3 regions of the Streptomyces sp. NPDC087440 genome follow, and region 1 is predicted to be linked to each of the others. Evidence: riboswitches for the same ligand, from Rfam matches in the RefSeq annotation. Region 1 holds a riboswitch; each other region holds the start of a gene.

Region 1 (5,784 bases):
GCGCTGACCTGCAATGGTCGGCCCGTGTCCGTACCGATATACGGACAGGGGGTTACGCAGCGCGGTCGCAGCCCCTAGATTTCGCGCACGTTACGACTGTAAAGATCGCGCGAGGGGACGGATCGCCATGGCAGAGCCGAGACCGACAGCGGAGACCGAGCAGGCCGGGGCCGCCCCGGAGCCCGCCCGGCGCAGGCCGTCGCCCAAGTCGGTGGCGATCTGGTCCCTGGTGGCGATCGTCGGCGCGGCCGGCTGGGCGGTGCTCGCGCTGTCCCGCGGCGAGGACGTGTCCGCCGCGTGGATGCTGGCGGCGGCCCTCGGCTCGTACGCCATCGCGTACCGCTTCTACTCGAAGTTCATCGCCAACCGGGTGCTCAAGGTCGACAAGACCCGCGCCACCCCGGCCGAACTGAACAACGACGGCGTGGACTTCCACCCCACCGACCGGCGCGTCCTGTTCGGGCACCACTTCGCGGCCATCGCGGGCGCGGGTCCGCTGGTCGGGCCCGTGCTGGCGGCCCAGATGGGCTATCTGCCGGGCACGATCTGGATCGTCGCGGGCGTGATCTTCGCGGGCGCGGTCCAGGACATGGTCACGCTGTTCTTCTCCACCCGCCGCAACGGCCGTTCGCTCGGCCAGATCGCGCGGGACGAGATCGGCGCGGTCGGCGGCGCGGCGGCGCTCATCGCCGTGTTCGCGATCATGATCATCCTGCTCGCGGTGCTCGCCCTGATCATCGTGAACGCGCTGGCCGAGTCCCCCTGGGGCGTCTTCTCCATCGGCATGACCATCCCGATCGCCCTCTTCATGGGCATCTACCTGCGCATCCTGCGCCCGGGCCGGGTCACCGAGGTCTCCCTGATCGGCGTCGCGCTGCTGCTGCTCGCCATCGTCGCGGGCGGCTGGGTCGCGGAGTCCTCGTGGGCGGAGACCTTCACGCTGGAGCCGGGCACGCTGGTCATCTGGATGGTGGTCTACGGCTTCCTCGCCTCGGTCCTCCCGGTGTGGCTGCTGCTCGCCCCGCGCGACTACCTCTCCACCTTCATGAAGGTCGGCACGATAGGGCTGCTCGCGGTGGGCGTGCTGATCGCGCTGCCGACGCTGAAGATGGACGGCATCACCAAGTTCGCCACCAGCGGGACGGGTCCCGTCTTCGCGGGCTCGCTCTTCCCGTTCGTCTTCATCACCATCGCGTGCGGCGCGCTCTCCGGCTTCCACTCCCTCATCTCCTCGGGCACCACCCCGAAGATGATCCAGAAGGAGACGCAGATCCGGACGATCGGCTACGGCTCCATGCTGGTCGAGTCGTTCGTCGCGATCATGGCGCTGATCGCCGCCTGCATCATCGACCCGGGCCTGTACTTCGCGGTCAACGCGCCCGCGGGCGTGGTCGGCGACACCGTGCAGGCCGCGTCCCAGGCGGTCGGGAACCTCGGCTTCACCATCTCCCCCGACGCCCTGGCGCAGGCCGCCAAGGACGTCGAGGAGGCCAGCCTGCTGCACCGTACGGGTGGCGCGCCGACCTTCGCGCTCGGCCTCTCCGAGATCTTCTCGGCGGCCTTCGGCGGGGCCGCGATGAAGGCGTTCTGGTACCACTTCGCCATCATGTTCGAGGCGCTGTTCATCCTGACGACGCTCGACGCGGGCACCCGGGTCGGCCGGTTCATGCTCCAGGACATGCTGGGCAACGTCTACAAGCCGTTCAAGAACGTCAGCTGGAAGCCCGGCGTCTGGATCGCCAGCGCCATCGTCGTCATCGCCTGGGGCTACTTCCTGTGGGTCGGCGTGCACGACCCGCTGGGCGGCATCAACCAGCTCTTCCCGCTGTTCGGCATCGCCAACCAGCTCCTCGCGGCCGTCGCGCTCGCCGTCTGCACCACGCTGCTGATCAAGTCCGGACGCCTCAAGTACGCCTGGGTGACGGCCGTTCCGCTGCTGTGGGACGTCGCGGTCACGCTCACCGCGAGCTGGCAGAAGATCTTCTCCGACGACCCCAAGGTCGGCTTCTTCGCCCAGCGCGACGTCTACCAGACCGCTCTCGACAAGGGCCTCGACAAGGTCGGACTCGCCAAGAACCGGGAGCAGATGGAGACCATCGTCACCAACTCCACGGTGGACGGCGTCCTTTCGATCCTCTTCGCCGTACTGATCGTGGTCGTCCTCTTCGAGGCCTGCCGCGCCTGCCTGAAGGCGATCCGCCACCCGGCGGCGGTCACCCTCAGCGAGACGGCGTACGTGAAGTCGAAGATCGTCGCCCCGGCCTCGCTGTTCGCCACCAAGGAGGAGAAGGCCGAGCTGGCCGCCGCGGGCCTCGGCCCGGACGGCCGCCCGCTGAAGGAGGAGAGCACGGTATGAGCACCGGGGCACTGCGGCACGTGAGCACGGGAGCCCTGCGCAGCGCGGCAGCATGGCGGCACCGGCTGTCCCGGCTGCGGTGGTTCGTGCGCGAGCTGACGGGCGAGGCGACGTACGACCGTTACGTCGCCCACGCCCGCTCGCACGACCCGAACGCCCCGGTCATGTCCCGCCGCGCCTTCGAGCGCAGCCGCACCGACGCCCGCGAGGGCGACCCGCGCGAGGGCTTCCGCTGCTGCTGAGCCTGCTGCTGAGCCGGTCCGGCCGGCTGTCGTACGGCCCGGTGTCCCGCCCCTCGATACGGGGTGGGACACCGGGCCGTCGCCGTTGCACACTGCCGGGCATGGACATGCGCATCCGCATCGCGGAACCCGCCGAATACACCGCTGTGGGCGAGATCACCGCCCACGCCTACCTGGACGACGGCCTCCTCTCCCACGGCGCGCAGGACACCTACCTGCCGGTCCTGCGCGACGCCGCCTCCCGCGCCGAGAAGGCCGAGCTGCTGGTCGCCGTGGACGCCGACGGGACGGTGCTGGGCACCGTCACCTATGCTCCCCAGGGCAGCCCCCTCCAGGACATCGCCGTCGCCGGCGAGGCCGAATTCCGCATGCTCGCGGTCGCGCACGCGGCGCGGGGCCTCGGCGTGGGCGGGGCACTCGTACGGGCCTGCATCGACCGCGCACGGGCCGAGGAAGGCGTCGTACGGCTGGTGATGTCGACCCAGCCGACGATGCTCGGCGCGCACCGGATCTACGAGCGTCTGGGCTTCGTACGAACGCCCGAGAAGGACTGGGAACCGCTGCCCGGACTGGGCCTGCTGACGTACGAATTGGGGCTTTAGCCCCTATGCACGGGGCCCTCCGGCCTGCTTCCGCCGGTGAAGTGTTACGCCACGCGACACAACATGTGGTGGGTTCCCCAACGGGCACCCACCACATGTATGCTCGTCCTCGCTGTCGCCGCAGGGGAATCCGGTGAGAATCCGGAACTGTCCCGCAACGGTGTGTCATGTGCGCATTTGCGCACCGCCAAGTCCGAGGACCTGCCGACGGCTCATCCGGCTCGACCGAACCGGATACCGATACGTCCGGGCCCCGAGGATGGGCCGGTGGACGCCAGGCGACGTGCGCCCTTTTCCGGGCTGCCGTGTGCTCGCGCGCCCCCGCTCCTCCCCGTGGCCCCGCGCCGAGCGAGGGAGAGCCCCCACGTGACCATCGCGCCAGTCGATCCGGCCATCGCCGAGCAGAGTCAGGACAGTCAGGACGCCCCCGGGACCGCGCTGCTGCGCACCCTGACCGACCTGACCGCCGACCTGACCGACACCGACCCCGGCCGGGTCGCCGCCGCCGCCCTGCGTGGGCGCAACGCGCGCTCGGACGCCGCCGAGCTCCGGGAGCTCGCCACCGAGGCCGCCGCCGGTCTCATCTCCGAGGACCCCGCCTACTCGCGCCTCGCCGCGCGCCTCCTCGCCCGGACGATCCGGGACGAAGCCGCCACCCAGGGTGTGGGCTGCTTCTCCGAGTCCGTCTCCGTCGGTCACCGCGAAGGGCTCATCGCGGACCGCACGGCCGACTTCGTCGCCAAGCACGCGGCGGCGCTGGACGAGCTGATCGACCTCGACGGCGACAACCGCTTCGAGTACTTCGGCCTGCGCACGGTCTACAGCCGGTACCTCCTGCGCCACCCCATCACCCGCCAGGTGATCGAGACCCCGCAGCACTTCATGCTGCGCGTGGCCTCCGGTCTGGCCGAGGACGACAGCGAGCGGGCTCTCGCCGAGGTCGCCTCGCTCTACCAGCTGATGAGCCGCCTGGACTACCTCCCGTCCTCGCCGACGCTCTTCAACTCCGGCACCCGCCACCCGCAGATGTCGTCCTGCTACCTCCTCGACTCCCCTCTCGACGAGCTGGACTCCATCTACGACCGCTACCACCAGGTCGCGCGCCTCTCCAAGCACGCGGGCGGCATCGGCCTCTCGTACTCGCGCATCCGCGCCCGAGGCTCCCTGATCCGCGGCACCAACGGCCACTCCAACGGCATCGTCCCGTTCCTGAAGACGCTCGACGCCTCCGTCGCGGCCGTCAACCAGGGCGGCCGCCGCAAGGGCGCCGCAGCGGTCTACCTGGAGACCTGGCACGCGGACATCGAGGAGTTCCTGGAGCTCCGCGACAACACGGGCGAGGACGCCCGCCGCACCCACAACCTGAACCTCGCCCACTGGATCCCGGACGAGTTCATGCGCCGCGTGGACCAGGACGGCCAGTGGTCCCTCTTCTCCCCCGCCGACGTCCCCGAGCTGGTGGACCTGTGGGGCGACGACTTCGACGCCGCCTACCGCAAGGCGGAGGCCGCCGGTCTCGCCAAGAAGTCCATGTCGGCCCGCGAGCTGTACGGCCGCATGATGCGCACCCTCGCGCAGACCGGCAACGGCTGGATGACGTTCAAGGACGCCTCCAACCGCACCGCCAACCAGACGGCGGAGCCCGGCCACACGGTCCACTCCTCCAACCTGTGCACCGAGATCCTCGAGGTCACCAACGACGGCGAAACGGCCGTCTGCAACCTCGGCTCGGTCAACATGGGCGCCTTCGTCCTCGACAGCGGCGAGATCGACTGGGACCGCCTGGACAAGACGGTCCACACGGCCGTCACCTTCCTCGACCGCGTCGTGGACATCAACTTCTACCCGACCGAGCAGGCCGGGAAGTCCAACTCCACGTGGCGCCCGGTGGGCCTGGGCGCGATGGGCCTCCAGGACGTCTTCTTCAAGCTGAAGCTGCCGTTCGACTCCCCGGAGGCGGCCGCACTCTCCACTCGTATCGCCGAGCGCATCATGCTCGCCGCGTACGAGGCCTCCTGCGACCTCGCCGAGCGCGCGGGCACCTTCCCCGCCTGGGACAAGACCCGCGCCGCGCGCGGCGTCCTGCACCCCGACCACTACGGCGTCACGCCCACCTGGCCGGAGCGCTGGGACGCCCTGCGCGCCCGCGTCGCCAAGACCGGCATGCGCAACTCGCTCCTCCTCGCCATCGCGCCGACCGCCACGATCGCCTCGATCGCGGGCGTGTACGAGTGCATCGAGCCGCAGGTCTCCAACCTCTTCAAGCGCGAGACGCTCTCCGGCGAGTTCCTCCAGGTCAACTCGTACCTGGTGCGCGACCTCAAGGAGCTCGGCGTCTGGGACGCCCAGACCCGCGAGGCACTGCGCGACGCGTCCGGTTCGGTCCAGGGCTTCAACTGGATCCCGCAGGAGGTCCGCGACCTCTACCGCACCGCCTGGGAGATCCCGCAGCGCGGCCTGATCGACATGGCGGCGGCCCGCACCCCGTACCTCGACCAGTCCCAGTCCCTCAACCTCTTCCTGGAAACGCCCACCATCGGCAAGCTCAGCTCGATGTACGCGTACGCCTGGAAGAAGGGCCTGA
Region 2 (5,784 bases), on a different contig from region 1:
GCTCCGCCGCGCGGGCGCGACCAGCCACGAAGCATCCGCAGTGAACCGTTCACAGCCGCGCGGCGAGCGCTTGAGGGAAGGGGCGGAGAGGGGAGATCCCCCGCCGGAGGCGGCCTGAACAGCAACCCACCCCCAGCGAGATCACGAGGGCGCCCCCTCCGGCCTCCGCCGCAACAGCCACAGGAAGAACGGCCCGCCGATCAGCGCGGTGAGGATGCCCACCGGAATGTCCTGCGGCTCGGCAATGACCCGCGCCCCCAGGTCCGCCAGGACCAGGAAGGCCGCCCCGGCAAGCGCCACGACCGGCAGCAGCGTCCGGTGCGAAGCCCCCACCAGCATCCGCGCCGCATGCGGCACCAGCAGCCCGATGAACCCGATCGCCCCCGACACGGACACCAACACCCCGGTGACCAGCGACGTCAGCACAAAGACCCCCGCCCGGAACCGCGAGGTGTCGAGCCCGAGGACGGTCGCCCCCTCCTCCCCCACCAGCATCAGGTCCAGCGGCCGCGCCAGCGCGATGAGCAGCACCGTCCCCGCCGCCAGCACCACCGCGGGCAGCAGCAACATGTCCCACCGCGCGCTCCCGAGCCCGCCCAGCGTCCAGTACATGGCCTCCTGGAAGTGCTCCCGCTTCGCGGAGGTCACCATGACCAGGCTGGTCAGCGCCGACAGGATGTACGCGACGGCGACCCCCGCCAGCACCAGCCGGGTCCCGGTCATCTGCCCGCCCCGCCGGGCCAGCGTGTAAACGAGGACGAGGGCGAGGAGCGACCCCGCGAAGGCCCCGGCGGGCATGGTCACGGTCGTCGCGAGCCCCAGCCCGCTGCCGATCCCGAAGACGATGACCAGCACGACACCGGCGGACGCCCCCGACGAGATCCCGAGCAGGTACGGGTCGGCGAGCGGATTGCGTACGAGCGCCTGGAGGACCGTGCCGACCACGGCCAGCCCCGCCCCGACGATCGCGCCGAGCAACACGCGTGGCATGCGCACGTCCAGGACGATCGTACGGAAGGGACTGGGGTCGGCCTGCCCGGTGACGATCTCGACGACCTGCCCGGTGGGGATGCGGACCTGCCCGAGGGCCAGCCCCGCGATCATCGCCGCCGCGAGGGCGACGGCGAGGACCGTGAGGACGAGGGTGTAGCGGAGCGGCCCGCGGGCGGGCGGCGTCTTGCAGCTCACGGCCGGCTGCTACTTCTTGAGCTCGGGGTGGAGCTGGAGGGCGAGCCGTTCGATGGCGGCGGGGGCGCGGACGCCGACGAGGATCTCGGAGAGCGGCATCACGGCGAACTTCTTGTTCTTGATCGCGGGTACGTCCTTCAGCGCGGGGTCGTCAAGCAGCCGCTTCTTCTTCTGCTCGACGGTCGTCGACCCGTAGTCGATGATCATGATGACGTCGGGCTTGCGGGTGACGACCTGCTCCCACGAGGCGTCGGTGAAGGACTTGGGGATGTCGGCCATGACGTTCTTGCCACCGGCGCGGGTGATCATCTCGTTGGCCATGCCCTTGCCGCCGGCGGTCGAGGCGGTCTTGTCGCCGCTGTCGTACGCGAAGACGCTGACCGGCTTGACGCCCTTGAGCTGCGCCGCCGTCCCGTCGATGGTCTTCTTCGCCTCGGCGACCCACGCGTCGGCGCGCTCGCCGACCCCGAAGGTGCGGCCGGTCTCGGAGATCTCGCGGTAGATGTCGTCCACCGCGCTCGATCCCTCGGTGCAGTACTCGATGTTCAGCCGGGACTCGATGCCGGACTTCTTGAGGTCCTCGCGGCTGCGGCCCTGCTTGGGGTCGAAGGCGGAGGCGTAACCGCCGTAGACGAAGTCGGGGTTGGCTGCGAGGAGCTTCTCCTTGGAGGGGTACTCCTTGGCCACGACCGGGATCGCGTCGTACTCCTTCGCGTACTTCGGGAGGACCTTGTCGTCGAGGTAGGCGGTGCCGGTGACGGACGTGGCCAGGCCCAGCTCCAGGAGGACCTCGGTGGCGTGCTGGTTCATCGGCAGGGCGCGCTCGGGGGCCTTGGTGAAGGTGGTCTTCACGCCGCAGTTCTCGACGGTGTACGGGAAGCCCTTGGCGGCCTTGGCCTGCGGGCTCTTCTCGCTGGGCCGGTCGCTGCCGCAGGCGGTGAGGGGAAGCAGGGTCGCTGCTGCGGCGGCTATGGCGAGCGCGCGGCGGAATGCGGGCATGGCGGTGGGGCCTCCTCCGGGGATACCTCGTCCCCTGGTGCGGATGAGAGGCGGCAGGTCAGTTCCTGGCTCCCGGACGCGGGGGTGCGCGTCCGGTCACAGTGGCGGGACCGTGCCGGAATCTCACCGGCTTCCTGGGTCCTGCCGCCCAGTTCGCGCACAGTGTCTCACCTGGGGGGATGCAGGGGTGCGGGGGATGTGGGCCGGGGGTGGTCCGGCCGGTACGTACCGGGCCGCCGCCCCGGGGCCGAGCTGTGCCTGCGGCGCCTGCCCCAGCCCCGCCCCTTCACCTGAACTCGCGAGGCTGTGGGGGGTGGGTTGCGGTCACTGACGGGGCTACGCCCCTCGCCCCCTGCACGGGCTGCGCCCGCGCGTCCTCAAACGCCGGACGGGCTGAAGTGCCCCGCACAGGACCTACCCGACCACCTCGACCGGCTCCTCCGTGATGACCCCGTCCACGATCCGGTACGACCGGAACTGGAACTCCCCGAGCCCGTCGGTGTCGGCGGTGGACACCAAGACGTAGTGCGCCCCGGGCTCATTCGCATACGTCACATCCGTCCGCGACGGATACGCCTCGGTCGCCGTGTGCGAGTGGTACACGATCACCGGCTCCTCGTCCCGGTCGTCCATCTCCCGGTACAGCTTCAGCAGATCCCCCGAGTCGAACTCGTAGAACGTGGGAGAGCGGGCAGCGTTCAGCATCGGGACGAAGCGCTCGGGACGCCCCGACCCCTCCGGGCCCGCGACCACGCCGCATGCCTCGTCGGGGTGGTCGGCCCGCGCGTGGGCCACGATCTGGTCGTAAAGCGTCCGGGAAATGGTCAGCATGCGAGCCAGGATAAGCAAAGGACCCCGCCCGTACCGAGGGATGGTACGGACAGGGCCACATCGCGAGACGGCTACTTCTTCGCGGCGAACTTCTCCGGGTTCCGGGCCTTCATGACCAGGTAGGAGACGCCCAGCAGCAGCGCCCAGAACGGCGCGCAGTACAGCGAGATCCGGGCGTCCTTGTCGATGCCCATCAGCACGATGACCATGAAGATGAACGCCAGCGCGAACCAGCTGGTCCACGGCGCACCCGGCGCCCGGAAGGACGACTTCGGCAGCAGGCCCGCGTCCGACATCCTCCGGTACTTGATCTGCGAGCAGAGGATCATGATCCAGGCCCACATGCCGGAGATGGTGGCGAAGGAGACGACGTAGTTGAACGCTTCGCCCGGCCACTGGTAGTTGATCCACACGCCGACCAGCATCAGGGCGGCGGAGAAGGACGTACCGGCCAGCGGCAGCCCGCGCGCGGTCAGCTTGGTGAAGAACTTCGGGGCCTGGCCGTTGAGCGCCAGGTCGCGCAGCATGCGGCCCGTCGAGTACATGCCCGAGTTGCAGGAGGACAGGGCCGCCGTCAGGACGACGAAGTTGACGATCGCGGCGCCGACGCCGAGGCCCATCTTCTCGAAGGCCGCGACGAACGGGGAGATCCCGGGCTGGAAGTGCGTCCACGGCACGACCGACAGGATCATGATCAGTGCGCCGACGTAGAAGACGGCGATGCGCCACGGCACGGTGTTGATGGCCTTCGGCAGGACCGTCTTCGGGTCCTTGGACTCTCCGGCCGTGACACCGACCAGCTCGACCGCCAGGAACGCGAACATCACCATCTGGAGCGTCATCAGCGTCGAGCCGATGCCCTTGGGGAAGAACCCGCCCTCGGACCACAGGAGGGAGACGGACGCGGTGTCACCGGCGTCCGAGAAACCGATCGTCAGGATGCCGGCGCAGATCAGGATCATGCCGATGATGGCCGTCACCTTGACCATCGAGAACCAGAACTCCAGCTCGCCGAAGAGCTTGACGGAGATCAGGTTCGCACCGAAGAGGACGACGGTGAAGATCAGGGCGAAGACCCATTGGGGCTGGTTGATCCAGCCGGTGGCGTCCTTCGTCCAGTACTGCATGTACTCGGAGGCGGCGGTGACCTCGGTGATGCCGGTGACGACCCAGAAGAGCCAGTACGTCCAGCCGGTCACGAACCCGAAGAAGGGGCCGAGGAACTCACGGGCGTACTCCGAGAAGGAGCCCGACACCGGGCGGTACATGAGCAGCTCGCCGAGCGCCCGCATGATGAAGAAGATGACCAGGCCCGCGATGGCGTACGCGAGGATCAGGCTGGGTCCCGCCTTGGAGATGCCCTTGCCCGCGCCGAGGAAGAGGCCCGTTCCGATGGCGCCGCCGATGGCGATCATCTGGATCTGGCGGGCGCCGAGTCCTCGCTGGTAGCCCTCGCCCGAGCCGTCGTCGCTCGTGCCTGCGGCCGTGCCTGCGGCCTCACTGCCGTCGCCGTGCTTCTTGTCGACCTGCACTGAGGTCATGATCGTGCGCCTTTCTCCATGCGATCCGGCCGTTCTCGCAAGCGGTGCGCGGCTCGGATCGACTGTGACGATCCTTCGTCGGGGCGTGTGCCCCCGGATGTGGATGGAGTGCATCGCCGGGTTCGACCGGCGTCAGCGCCCCCACGGGACAGGGGTGGCGTCCGTGGGTGGTCGTGCAGATCTATCACGGCCGCCGGGGTGATCGATCAGGGGTTTGTGCCCTATTGCACAGGGAAAAGCAGACAAAACTCCCCTGTGACGGCAAAGCGTCCAGGGGAGTTTGACCCAACCGTTATTCGGATTTGAGCGTCCGCTGAGCGAACATCCTGTTTCCAGGGACTGAGACAGGGGCTGAGACAAGGACGGAGACGCCGCTAAGGCATCACGGCATCAGCGTCTCGACGAGTGTCTCCTGCATCCCGCCCAGCCAGAGGTACGCCATGACCATCGGCTTGCGCGGGTCCTCGTCGGGGAGCCGGTACAGCTCCTCGCCCTCGTCCTCCTCGGTGATGTCGAGCCGGGAGGCGATGGTGAGCCGCAGGTCGTTGAGGGTGCCCAGCCAGCGGCGGGACTCCTCGGGGGTCAGTTTCAGTACGACGCCGGGCTCGCCGTCGCCCGCGGCCGAGGCCAGCGCGTCCAGGTTCCGTACGACGGACAGGGCGTCCTCGCGCTTGCGGGTGCGCAGGTCGTTCTCGGTGAAGCGGCGGAACTCGGCGGAGGCGGCCCGCGCCTCGTCGTCGGGCTCGCTGCGCGGATCGACGTACGCCTCGGGGAAGAGACGGGCCAGCGCCGGGTCGGCGGGGGCCTCGCTGGGGCCCTCGGCGAAGAGCGCGGCGAGCGGGTCGGCGCCCTCGACGGGCTCGTCGCCGGGGCCGATCAGCTCCAGGAGCTGGACCGCGAGGGAGCGCAGGATGGAGGTCTCGACGGTGTCCAGGGCGATGGCCGCGCCGCCGCCGGGGACCGCCTCGAAGTAGCCCGCCATCAGGTGCGGTCCTGGGAGAGGGTCGCCCACAGTCCGTACCCGTGCATCGCCTGCACGTCGCGTTCCATCTCCTCGCGGCTGCCCGCCGAGACGACCGCGCGCCCCTTGTGGTGGACGTCGAGCATCAGCTTCTTCGCCTTCTCCTTGGAATACCCGAAGTACGTCTGGAAGACGTACGACACATAACTCATCAGGTTGACCGGGTCGTTGTGGACCAGGGTCACCCAGGGGGTGTCCGGCTCG
Region 3 (5,784 bases), on a different contig from region 1:
GTCAGCACCTCCTCGCCCTCCACGAGCGGAGTGCCCAGCCGCGCCGCGGCCGCGCTCACCGACGTCACACCGGGGATCACCTCGGTGGGGAAGCGGTCCGCGAGCCGCTTGTGCATGTGCATGTACGAGCCGTAGAAGAGCGGGTCGCCCTCCGCGAGCACCGCGACGGTGCGCCCGGCCTCCAGATGCGCGGCCAGCCGGGCCGCCGCCTGTTCGTAGAACTCCTCCATCGCCGCCCGGTAGCCGCCCGGGTGGTCGGTGGTCTCCGTGGTGACGGGGTAGACCAGCGGCTCCTCGATGTGGTCCTCGCGCAGGTGCTTCGCCGCGATGGACCGGGCGATCGACCGGCCGTGCCGGGCACTGTGGTACGCCACCACGTCGGCACCGGCGATGACCTCGACGGCCCGCACCGTCATCAGGGACGGGTCGCCGGGGCCGAGCCCGACGCCGTACAGCCGTCCCGTACTCTGCTCGCTCACGCTTACTCTTCCTCGCTGGCGATCGCGTTGAGGGCGGCGGCGGCGATCGCGCTGCCGCCGCGCCGGCCGCGCACGATCAGGTGCTCAAGACCCGACGCGTGCGCCGCCAGGGCGTCCTTCGACTCGGCGGCGCCCACGAATCCGACCGGTACGCCGATGACGGCCGCCGGGCGCGGCGCACCCGCCTCGATCATCTCCAGGAGGCGGAAGAGGGAGGTGGGGGCGTTGCCGACGGCGACGACGGAGCCCTCCAGGCGGTCGCGCCACAGCTCCATGGCCGCCGCGCTGCGGGTCGTGCCCAGCTCCTTCGCCAGGTCCGGCACCGACGGGTCCGACAGGGTGCACACCACGTCGTTGTCGGCGGGCAGCCGCTTGCGCGTGACACCGCTGGCGACCATCTGCACGTCGCACAGGATCGGCGCACCGGCGCGCAGTGCGGCGCGGGCGTCGGCCACCACGTTCGGGCTGAAGCCGATGTCCCGCACCAGGTCGACCATGCCGCAGGCGTGGATCATGCGGACCGCGACCTGGCTGACGTCGGCGGGCAGGCCCGCCAGATCCGCCTCGGCGCGGATCGTGGCGAAGGACTGGCGGTAGATCGCCGGTCCGTCCTTCTCGTACTGGTGCACTGTGCTGTCGCTCTCTTCTGCGGACGGGCGGGACGGGAAAACGAAGTCTTCGGGGTACGGGATCAGGCGCGGGCGGCGGTCACGGCTGCGGGCAGCGCCCGTTCCGTGACGGCGACGGGGGAGGTGCGGGAGTCACCGTGCACGACGGACACCTCGTGTCCGTCCGGGGTGGCCACGACGTCGACCCAGTCGCCGTGCGGGTGCCCGCACCGGCGTGCGCAACCCGACCAGTAGACAGGAAGCGCCCCCGCCGGACCCGGGGCGGCCCCCACGGCGGCCGCCGCCAGGGCCCGCACGTCGGACAGCGACTTCGCGCAGCCCGGGCGGCCGATGCACGCCCCGACGCCGCTCCAGGGGGAGTCCGGGCCGGTGACCAGCCCGGCCGCGCCCAGCGCACCGAGCAGCACGGCCGCCCGCTCGGGGGCGACGCCCGGCACGACGACGCCGCGCCACGGTGTCAGGCGCAGCGTGCCGTCGCCGGCACCGCGTGCGGTGTCGGCCAGCAGCCGCCACTGTGCGGCGGTGACACGCCCCAGAGGCGCCCCCACCGACAGTGCCGCCGCACCGGACGCACCCCCGGTCACGACACCGGTGCCGGGCACCGCTGCCTCGCCGGGCCGGGCGGGGGCCGGTGTGCGGGGCGCACCCAGCTTCCGTACCACCTGTGCGAGGAGTACTTCCGGGCCGTCGGGCAGCTCGGCGATCCGCCAGGTGCCCGCGTCCGGAGCACTGTCCAGAAAGGTTTCGGCAGCCACCAGGGCCGCACCTGCCGCCTGCGCACCGGGAACCCGTACCGCATCGGCGGCCCCGCCGACCCGCAGCAGGACGTCGCCGTCACGCCGCGCGAGGAGCGTCACGTCCGCACCCAGGGCGTCCACGTCACCGCGCCCGTCGTCCAGCGCGAACAGGAAGCGGCCGGACAGGGCGACGGCCCGCTCGCTCGCGCACAGCAGCGCGTCCAACTCCGCCAGCCAGGGCCCCACATCGGCGTTCCCCCGGCCGTCGAGACCCGACAGCGGAGAGGCCACCAGATTGCGCACCCGCTCGTGCCGGGCGGACGGCAACAGGCCCGACTCGCCGAGCCGCAGCGCCAGTTCGCCACCACAGTCGGCGGGCAGGGCGCGCAGTTGCGCGTTGCCCCGCGAAGTGAGGTGAATGTCACCCTCGCCGAGCTCCGCGGCCAACTCCCCGAGCACGTCCGCCTGCTCCGCCGTGACGATGCCGCCGGGCAGGCGGACACGCGCCAGCGCCCCGTCGTCCGCACGGTGCAGCCGCAGGGACCCGGGGCACGCGTCACCACGGGTGCGCGGGGAGTTCTCGCCGGGGGCCGACGGCGAAGAGGCTGGTGGGGGCATGGCGGCGAGCATACCGACCCAAGGCCGACTCCTGTTCGACCGCCGGGTGCCGCCCGCTTGACCCGTACGCCTAATATGCCTGGTGGCGGGCCATGCGGTCCGTCGCGTCGCCCCAGGGCGGCAGTCGCCACCGAAAGGCGACAGGGGAGGAAGCCCGGTGCGATTCCGGCGCGGTCCCGCCACTGTGAGCACGGCCCCCGGGCCGTGCGAGTCAGGAACTCCCTTCCGTAGCTTCTCGACTTTCGTTCGAGCAGTCCGAACACCGCCCGGGGCGTGGACACCCCGAGGAAGGCCCGACGCCGCATGATCCTGCTCCTGTCGACGTCCGACACCGACCTGCTCAGCGCCCGCTCCTCGGACGGACCGACTCGCTACCGCTACGCGAACCCCTCCCGCCTCGACCTGGCGGACCTGCCCGCCCTCCTGGACGGCACCGACCTCGTCGTCGTGCGCCTGCTCGGCGGTGTCCGCGCCTGGCAGGAGGGCCTCGACCAGGTCCTCGCCACCGGCAGGCCCGTCGTCGTCCTCACCGGTGAACAGGCCCCCGACGCCCAGCTGATGGCCGCCTCCACCGTCCCCGTCGGCATCGCCGCCGAGGCGCACGCCTACCTGGCGCACGGCGGACCCGCCAACCTGGAGCAGCTCGCCCGCTTCCTCTCCGACACCGTGCTCCTCACCGGCCACGGTTTCGAGTCACCGGCACCGGCGCCCTCCTGGGGCCCCCTGGAGCGCACCGCCCGCGAGGACGTCGAAGGACCCACCGTCGCGGTGCTCTACTACCGCGCCCACCACATGAGCGGCAACACCGCCTTCATCGACGCCCTGTGCGGACAGATCGAGGACGCGGGCGCCCGCCCGCTGCCGCTGTACGTCGCGTCCCTGCGCACACCGGAGCCGGAGCTCATCGACGAGCTGCGCGCCGCCGACGCCATCGTCACGACCGTGCTCGCGGCCGGTGGCACCCGCCCCGCCGACGCCTCCGCCGGTGGCGACGACGAGTCCTGGGACGCGGGCGCCCTCACCGGCCTCGACATCCCGATCCTCCAGGCCCTGTGCCTCACCAGCTCGCGCGCCGACTGGGAGGAGAACGACGAGGGCGTGTCCCCGCTGGACGCCGCCAGCCAGATCGCCGTACCGGAGTTCGACGGCCGCCTGATCACCGTCCCGTTCTCCTTCAAGGAGATCGACGAGGACGGCCTGCCCTCGTACGTCGCCGACACCGAGCGCGCCGCGCGCGTCGCCGGGATCGCCGTGCGCCACGCCCGGCTGCGGCACATCCCCAACGCCGAGAAGAAGCTCGCGCTGATCCTGTCCGCGTACCCGACGAAGCACTCCCGCATCGGCAACGCGGTCGGCCTCGACACGCCCGCCAGCGCCGTCGCCCTGCTGCGCCGCCTCAAGGAGGAGGGCTACGACTTCGGTACGCAGGAGATCCCCGGCCTGGTCTCCGGCGACGGCGACGAGCTGATCTACGCCCTGATCGAGGCCGGCGGCCACGACCAGGAGTGGCTCACCGAGGAGCAGCTCGCCCGCAACCCCGTGCGCATCCCGGCCGCCGACTACCGGCGCTGGTTCGCCACCCTGCCCGCCGAGCTGCGCGAGTCCGTCGAACAGCACTGGGGCCCCGCGCCGGGCGAGATGTTCGTGGACCGGTCCGCCAACCCGGAGGGCGACATCGTGCTCGCCGCCCTGCGGTTCGGGAACCTCCTCATCCTCATCCAGCCGCCGCGCGGCTTCGGCGAGAACCCGATCGCGATCTACCACGACCCCGATCTGCCGCCGTCCCACCACTACCTGGCCGCCTACCGCTGGATCGCCGCGTCCGCCGACGACAACGGCTTCGGCGCCGACGCGATGGTCCACCTCGGCAAGCACGGCAACCTGGAGTGGCTGCCCGGCAAGAACGCCGGTCTGTCCGCCGCCTGCGGCCCCGACGCCGCCCTCGGCGACATTCCCCTCATCTACCCGTTCCTGGTCAACGACCCGGGCGAGGGCACCCAGGCCAAGCGCCGCGTGCACGCCACCCTGATCGACCACCTGGTGCCGCCGATGGCCCGCGCCGACAGCTACGGCGACATCGCCCGCCTGGAACAACTCCTGGACGAACACGCACAGATCGCGTCCATGGACCCGGCGAAGCTCCCGGCCGTCCGCGCCCAGATCTGGACGCTCATCCAGGCTGCGAAGCTGGACCACGACCTCGGCATCGAGAACCGGCCGGAGGACGAGGGCTTCGACGACTTCATCATGCATCTCGACGGCTGGCTCTGTGAGATCAAGGACGTCCAGATCCGCGACGGCCTGCACGTCCTGGGCGGCGCCCCCGCAGGCGAAGCCCGCGTCAACCTGGTCCTCGCCATCCTGCGGGCCCGCCAGATCTGGGGCGGCACCGCATCGCTGCCCGGCCTGCGCGAGGCCCTCGGCCTGGACGAGTCGGCGGCCAAGCGCACCGACGCCGACGCGATCGAGGAGCAGGCTCGTGGCCTGGTCCAGGCGATGGAGGACGCCGACTGGGCACCCTCCGCAGTGGCCACCGTCGCTGCCGGCCACCCGCAGGCCGTCGCCGACATCCTCGACTTCGCCGCCCGCGAGGTCGTCCCGCGCCTGGCCGCCACCACCGACGAACTCACCCACGCCGTCCACGCGCTGAACGGCGGCTTCGTCCCGGCGGGCCCCTCGGGCTCCCCGCTGCGCGGCCTCGTCAACGTCCTGCCGACCGGCCGCAACTTCTACTCCGTCGACCCCAAGGCCGTGCCCTCCAAGCTCGCCTGGGAGACCGGCCAGGCCCTCGCGGACTCGCTCCTCCAGCGCTACAAGGCCGACAACGGCGAATGGCCCACCTCCGTCGGCCTGTCCCTCTGGGGCACCAGCGCCATGCGCACCGCAGGCGACGACATCGCCGAGGCCTTCGCACTGATGGGCATCCGCCCCGTCTGGGACGACGCCTCGCGTCGTGTCACCGGCCTGGAGGCCATCCCGGCCGAGGAGTTGGGCCGCCCCCGCGTCGACGTCACGCTGCGCATCTCGGGCTTCTTCCGCGACGCGTTCCCGCACACCATCGGCCTCCTGGACGACGCGGTGCGCCTCGCCGCCTCACTGGACGAGCCCGCCGACGTCAACTACGTACGGGCGCACACCCAGGCCGACCTCGCCGAGCACGGTGACGAACGCCGCGCCACCACCCGCATCTTCGGCTCCCGCCCCGGCACGTACGGTGCGGGCCTGCTCCAGCTCATTGACTCCCGCGACTGGCGCACCGACGCCGACCTCGCCGAGGTCTACACGGTCTGGGGCGGTTACGCCTACGGCCGCGAGCTCGAC

What was found. A riboswitch is a leader RNA that binds a small molecule or an ion and turns the genes downstream of it on or off. The one in region 1 is predicted to bind cobalamin.
Region 2: another riboswitch for cobalamin. It lies ahead of ACIO3O_RS18275 (ABC transporter substrate-binding protein); the one in region 1 lies ahead of ACIO3O_RS12020 (ribonucleoside-diphosphate reductase subunit alpha).
Region 3: another riboswitch for cobalamin. It lies ahead of cobN (cobaltochelatase subunit CobN); the one in region 1 lies ahead of ACIO3O_RS12020 (ribonucleoside-diphosphate reductase subunit alpha).

Annotation. Positions count from the first base shown of each region.
Region 1 is NZ_JBIUXN010000004.1:204,433-210,216, forward strand. Features, by position in the region: gene ACIO3O_RS12005 (carbon starvation CstA family protein) at 128-2,356, shown strand; gene ACIO3O_RS12010 (YbdD/YjiX family protein) at 2,353-2,598, shown strand; gene ACIO3O_RS12015 (GNAT family N-acetyltransferase) at 2,700-3,200, shown strand; cobalamin riboswitch at 3,283-3,424, shown strand; gene ACIO3O_RS12020 (ribonucleoside-diphosphate reductase subunit alpha) at 3,567-5,784, shown strand, end outside.
Region 2 is NZ_JBIUXN010000008.1:119,174-124,957, reverse strand. Features, by position in the region: gene ACIO3O_RS18280 (FecCD family ABC transporter permease) at 142-1,188, opposite strand; gene ACIO3O_RS18275 (ABC transporter substrate-binding protein) at 1,198-2,187, opposite strand; cobalamin riboswitch at 2,226-2,377, opposite strand; gene ACIO3O_RS18270 (Mov34/MPN/PAD-1 family protein) at 2,602-3,018, opposite strand; gene ACIO3O_RS18265 (amino acid permease) at 3,090-4,559, opposite strand; gene ACIO3O_RS18260 (DUF2017 domain-containing protein) at 4,942-5,541, opposite strand; gene clpS (ATP-dependent Clp protease adapter ClpS) at 5,541-5,784, opposite strand, start outside.
Region 3 is NZ_JBIUXN010000013.1:127,727-133,510, forward strand. Features, by position in the region: gene ACIO3O_RS24785 (precorrin-2 C(20)-methyltransferase) at 1-479, opposite strand, end outside; gene ACIO3O_RS24790 (precorrin-8X methylmutase) at 482-1,108, opposite strand; gene cobG (precorrin-3B synthase) at 1,171-2,475, opposite strand; cobalamin riboswitch at 2,568-2,705, shown strand; gene cobN (cobaltochelatase subunit CobN) at 2,767-5,784, shown strand, end outside.